2 regions of the Shewanella pealeana ATCC 700345 genome follow, and region 1 is predicted to be linked to the other one. Evidence: riboswitches for the same ligand, from Rfam matches in the RefSeq annotation. Region 1 holds a riboswitch; the other holds the start of a gene.

Region 1 (3,158 bases):
TTAATTATTTAAGTACCACTTTTACATATGCCCAGATAGAATACTGCCCAGAAACTACCATCAACAAGGTTTGTATAGGTATGAGTTCATACTTTCCTCGCGTAGCGACGGGTATGCTGAGCGCAATTTTTTTAGCTATTCCGTCTTTTTGGGTAAGCGCGGGTTCAGCTGAGACGCAAGTCGCTAAAGCCCCTAAAAAGTTAGCGATATTTAGCCAAACCCTTAACTTTAACTTGCCACTAGATTGGAAGTTAGCCTATACACAGCAGCAAGGTACTATGTACTCTGCTGAGTTTGTTCCCGCATCTGAAGCGTTACATACTTGGTCATCTATGCTGTGTGTACAGGGCTTTAAAGATGTGGCGCAGGACGTGAGCCCACAGGCATTTTTAGAGACGATGGCGGCGGTATATTTTGAACGTTGCCAAGGCGAGACTGTGCTTGAAAGTTTACCGAGTGAGCCGCTCAATAACCATGAAACAGCAAGTGCAATAATAGGCTGTACTGTAATACCTAACTCTCACCTTAAGTCGGCAGCAGCGATTGGAACGAATAAAGTTGTGACTCAAGGAGAAATAGGGCATTACATTGTCGTAAGGGGAAAGCAGGATCTGTATTTAATTCATAAATCGATTCGAGGTGAGGCTTTTACTAAGCAAAATCCGCCAATCCAAGCCCACAATCACCAAGAGTTCCTGTCGAGCATTACACCTTTAAGTCTGTATTAAGGCATTAATCGACTTATACAACCAAGCCTTATCAAGCTGATATTTAAAGTAAATATACTAATGTTATTCGGTGGGTGAATATTCTTCGTCTAAAATAGCGCTTTAAAATCTAGTTAAGTTAGACATTTAACCGTATAGACGTCTATAATGCGCGCACTCTCAAAAGTGACGTTTTTTTACTCTTGAGCGATAAGCATCATGCTATTAAAAAGCATGCTATTAGAAAAAATACTATTTTAGTCAACTTTATTGGTGCCTTAAGTTACAGCTGTAACATATACCTATTTGGTATTAGGGATAATCGGGAAGTCAGTTAAATTCTGGCACTGCCCCCGCAACGGTGAATGGTGAGAGACGAGCGCGCCTTAATGGATAGGCGTTTAAAGCTTGTATTCGCGTGTTAGTTTCTAACACTGAACCTAAGTCCGGAGACCGGCCAACAAAGTGATTTCGATGATTTCGGCGGGCAGATCTCGAAATGCGGCAATTAACGAGCAAAACAAACAATAGCACTTGCCATTTATTGCTCGTATCACCGTGACGTTTTTGCCCCGTTTTCCTTTAGGAGTCAAAGGTAAATGGGAACACAACCCTCTAAAATTGCACTGCTAATTAGCAGTCTTATCAGCTTTACTGCATTCACAGCGACCGCCGAAGATCTCGGAGCAAGCTCAGCGACAATCGATGAAACGATTACTGTAACAGGATCACGTTTTGACAGAACGGTAGATCAGCAACTGACAGTTATCAATACGATTGAGCGTGAAGAAATCGCGCGTCTTAACCCTAAATCGGTTGCCGATGTACTAGAAACGCTTCCTGGCGTCAGTGTATCTCGCAATGGTGGTGCGGGTCAGGCTACTTCTATTAGTGTTCGCGGTAGTAATTCAAATCATGTTCTAGTGCTAGTTGACGGCGTAAAGGTTGGCTCTGCAACCTTAGGTACTGTCAGTTTTAATACCCTATCTCCTGAGAACATCGAGCGTATAGAAGTGCTTAAAGGTCCGCGGGCGTCTGTATGGGGCAGCGATGCTATAGGCGGCGTTATTCAAATATTTACCCGTGAGCTTAAAGGTGGCGAGTGGTTTGCTGGTGCCGAATATGGCAGCAATGACTATGTTCGAGGCTCATTTGGCGCAGGCATGAATCATGGCGACGGAAACACCACACTTGCCGTTAACCATGAACAGTCTGACGGCTATGATGTATATAATGGCGCCGAAGTCGAGAACGATGACGACGGTTACAAGCGTAATGCGCTTTCATTGAAAGGGTCGCAGCAAATTAATCAAAACTGGCAAGCACTTTGGAATGGCCAGTACGATAAGGGCAATACCCAATACGATGACATCTACGCCTCAGGTTCGGCCGATGAGTCAGATTATGAAAACTATCTTTGGAGTCTTGCTACCCAGTACAGTCGTGAGCAGTTCACTAGCAAGTTAGCCGTGAGTCAATCACAAGATTCAAATGAAAATTTCCGCGGTGATGATGCGAGTGTTGCCATTGCAGAGTTTGAAACTAAGCGCGATCAAGTTAACTGGAGCAATCAGTATTTAGCGGCAGATGATCTGACTATTACCGGCGGTATTGACTGGTCAAGAGAGCAGGTCAGAGGCGACTACGCCCAAGACGAGCGAGACCTTTTCGGCGCATACGCATTAATCCAGAAGCAATGGAGCAAGTTGCTAGCCGAAGTGGCTGTACGCTACGATGATGTGGAAAATATCGATAGCGAAACTTCCTATAATGCCAGTTTAGCCTATCAGTTTAATGAACAATGGCGAATAGCAGCGACCACGGGCACGGCTTTTAAGGCGCCAACCTTTAACGATCTATACTGGCCTGACTCTGGTAACTCTGACTTGATCTCAGAAACGGCAGAGAGTTATGAGCTGACGCTGCATTTTAATAATCAAGATCTTCGCGCCTATATCAGTGTGTTCCAGAATAAGATTGATAACCTTATTGCCTGGGCACCAACTGGTGAGCAAGATGATTTTGGTTGGGATATCTGGAAGCCTGCGAACATCAATGAAGCTAAGATCACAGGTGTAGAGCTTTCGGCAAATTATCAACTGTTAGGGCTAGAACATCAGCTGGGTTACACCTACCTAAATGCAGAAAACAAGCAAACTGATGAACAACTTATCGGTCGCAGTGAGAATGAGTTCAACTATTTACTGAGCTACACTTGGCAGCAGTTTGATCTACTTGCTAACTATCATTATCAAGGTAAGCGTTATGCTGGCTATGAGCAGTACTTAGATGCCTATCATAAGCTCGATTTGAGTTTGGGTTTCCAGATTGATGATGCATGGAGCCTACGCTTAAAGGCGAACAACCTGTTTGATGAAGAGATTATCTCAGATCAGAACTACTTTAGCCCTGGAAGAGAGTTATTCTTCAGCGTTAGCTACCAAGCGTTTT
Region 2 (3,158 bases), 200 kb from region 1:
ACATACGTTCAACCTGGGTACTTAAGTTGCGGCCGCACAGGCTCAGCACCATCACCACCGACAAGCTAGCGCCAATAAAGGCTCCTACGGGCAGGCTTAACCAAAGCATACTTTGGCTAAATAGGGTTAACGCCACTACAGCGCCGAAAGAGGCGCCGGATGAGATCCCAAACAGATAAGGGTCTGCTAGCGGATTTCGAGTCACTGTTTGCAACACACTACCAGCAATCGAGAGCCCTGCTCCGGCGATAAAGGCCAGTAACACTCGCGGTAAACGCAGCTCCCAAATAATCCGCTCTCTAACCCCCAGTGACTCACCAAGATTCAGCAGCTTATAAGCCAGCACATTAAAAACATCAACGGCACTAACTGTTGCAGCGCCAAAACTTGTCGCCGCAAAAGGGGTAAGCAAAGTTATAAAGAGCAACAAGGAAAATACTAGGTACTCGATAGGACGCCGCTGACTCAATACTGCGCCGACTTGGCGAGCTGAAGGCTTACTCATCTAGCCCTCCTGCAATAGGATTTTCTATCGAATGTTGAGTGGAATCCGCAAGGCTCGCATCATAGCCATAAAAGTAACTGATCAGTGGGTTGCCATGTTGTGGGTGGGGCTTAATCTCACAGCACACATCAAACACCTCGGCGATACGCTTCTCTGTCAACACAGCTTTAGGGGAGCCTTTCGCCACGCTACGGCCATTGTTTAACAGCAATAACTCATCGCATAGGGCGCTGGCGAGATTAAGGTCGTGAATGGAAGTGATAACCGTGATTTTGAGGCTTCTCAGTAACTCTAAGGTTTGGATCTGATAGCGAATATCCAAATGGTTAGTCGGCTCATCGAGAATCAGCAGCTTAGGTCGCTGCACTATGGCGCGGGCGATAAGTGCACGCTGTTTCTCGCCGCCTGATAGGCTCTCGTAAGCTTGGTTCGCCTTATCTTGTAGGCCTACCTTAGCGAGGGCCTGAGCTATCACTTCTCGGTCGCCGCGGCTGGAGAAATCAAACGCGCCTTTATGAGGGGTTAACCCAAGAGCGATAAGCTGGGCAGTGGTCATTTCGAAATGATGCGGAGTATCTTGCAGAACGACCGCTATCTGCCTAGCAAAAGCCTTGGCCGACAAGGTATTAATCTCGTCACCAAATAGATGAATGCAGCCAGTTGTGGGTTGAATAAAACGGTATAGGCAACGCAATAGGCTAGACTTACCCGCGCCGTTAGGGCCAATAATGCCCAGCATCTTGCCTTCGGTTAGGCTAAATTCGATGGCCGATAAAATAGCTGTACCGTTGAGCTGCCAGCTTAGATCCTTCACCGATAGCACTATATTGCTATGACTGTTGCCGCTGACATGAGTATTGTCGTTAGCGTTAGCATCGCTGTTAGTTTCGGCCTTAGCTGCTAGTGTCCGTTCAGTCATTGAGGCTGACCGTCTCTAAACCTATCTTTAGGTTTCATTTTACTGTCTCCCCCGAGTCGCCCGCTCGAGTCAATGTGCATATGGCTACACTTGTAAATATCGATACATGTTGGCATGTTCGAACAACATTCAGTTAGGCAGGTATCTGACTTGAAAAATAGCCTAATGCTATCTTTCCTACAGTTGCGGGTACAGTCCGGACTCAGCTAACCATTGAAGTCAGCTTCCGGTTCCCTTTATGCCGTTAAGCACCTAACTTTTTATTATAAGCTGTTATCACAAGCATTAGCGCTATCAGCGCCAACAAGATAACGCCGCAGTTTAACACGCCTTTGAGCACTTGCGTGCTGAGCTTTTTTACTTATCTAGCAAGGATCCTAAGCGTAGCCTTGCTTCATTGATGCAATTACATTAGCTAGACCGCTCTGCATTTCTGACGGGCTAAAATAAGGGGCTAGGTTCTAGGACGCTACGCTGCGAGGACGGGCTGCGCCCTACTAGGAAAATCACAAGCTTGACGGGCTAAAGCCCGACCTACAACAGCCAATACTTTTCTTGCTCTCCTAAGCCCTGCTTTTCCTAGAAGCTAGGAGCTTTCTTTGCCTTTCCTAGGCCCTTGCTCGTACCGTAAGCGCAGCGTTCTGTGAGTGACGCAGTCACGTTCCCTAGGCCGCAGGCCGTTCGGCTTTGCTTTAATCGTCTTAGCTTTACCGTCTTTGCTTTGCCTAGAACCTGCTCTTTTCCTAGGACCTAGCACCTTCTTTAAAACCTGAGACCTTATTTACCCCAATGCAGAGTTAAAAACTGCTGTCCGTTTTCATCGTGCAGCACATCAATCTCCGCCTTGGCTGCATAGGGTAATTGAAGTGAGGTATAAAAGCCTGCCGCTTGCTTTACCCCTAGCGCTTTTGCCATCAAGTGACGCATCACGCCGCCGTGAGTCACCAGTAATATCTGTTTACCCTGATGTTGCTCAAACATAGCTTGCCAAGCGCGCTCAATACGCGCTTCAAAGTCCTGCATTGATTCGCCATTAGGCGGCGCTGCCAACCAAGGATTAGCCCAGTAAGCATCTAATGCTGCGGCATGAGATTGATAAAGCACATCAAATGTTTGCCCATCCCAATCGCCAAAGTTTAGCTCTTTAAAGGCGGCCTCTACCGCATAAGGGCTCCCCTGAGTCAATGCAAATTCTTCAGCGAGGTTAGCGCAGCGAATAAGTGGTGAGCTCAGCACCACATCAGGTGTAGAACCGGGGCTCTTTAGGCCGCAAAGCACGCTTTGCATCTGCCGCTTACCCTGCTCAGTTAAAGCGACATCGATCTGGCCGCGCAAAATATTGCCACCTTCGCATTCACCATGTCTAAGCAATATCACCCTTGTGGTTTGCATGATTACCATTTACCTCTATTATTTATCAGCCACTTACATAAAATTCATTGGCTTTTAATGCTGAAAAAGTATCATGCTTTAGCACTTGCACTTTTTATCACGCCTCACGTATTATGGACGTCTATACGTATAAATGTCCAAACAAAAAGTCTCACTATTAACGGAGACGCTTAAATGAAAATTACGGACATGATGTATCAAAAATAATATACAAGAATAATATACAAGAATAATCTTTTGCGAACTGGTAGGAATTATCTATGGCAACCTGTACCCCAACACATGCCTTGAGCGCGGTAGCACATACTCCAGACACTGCCGACAAGGTTTTAGCTGTCCTTA

Evidence for each region. Region 1 has a riboswitch for cobalamin ahead of SPEA_RS16945 (TonB-dependent receptor domain-containing protein). Riboswitches for the same ligand answer to the same signal wherever they lie in the genome.
Region 2: it holds a riboswitch for cobalamin, as region 1 does, so the genes downstream of both, SPEA_RS17825 (ABC transporter ATP-binding protein) here and SPEA_RS16945 (TonB-dependent receptor domain-containing protein) in region 1, are expected to answer to the same signal.

The regions. Positions count from the first base shown of each region.
Region 1 is NC_009901.1:3,930,331-3,933,488, reverse strand. Features, by position in the region: gene SPEA_RS16950 (hypothetical protein) at 81-728, shown strand; cobalamin riboswitch at 962-1,183, shown strand; gene SPEA_RS16945 (TonB-dependent receptor domain-containing protein) at 1,307-3,158, shown strand, end outside.
Region 2 is NC_009901.1:4,129,718-4,132,875, forward strand. Features, by position in the region: gene SPEA_RS17820 (FecCD family ABC transporter permease) at 1-505, opposite strand, end outside; gene SPEA_RS17825 (ABC transporter ATP-binding protein) at 498-1,424, opposite strand; cobalamin riboswitch at 1,544-1,695, opposite strand; gene SPEA_RS17830 (histidine phosphatase family protein) at 2,202-2,825, opposite strand; gene metH (methionine synthase) at 3,077-3,158, shown strand, end outside.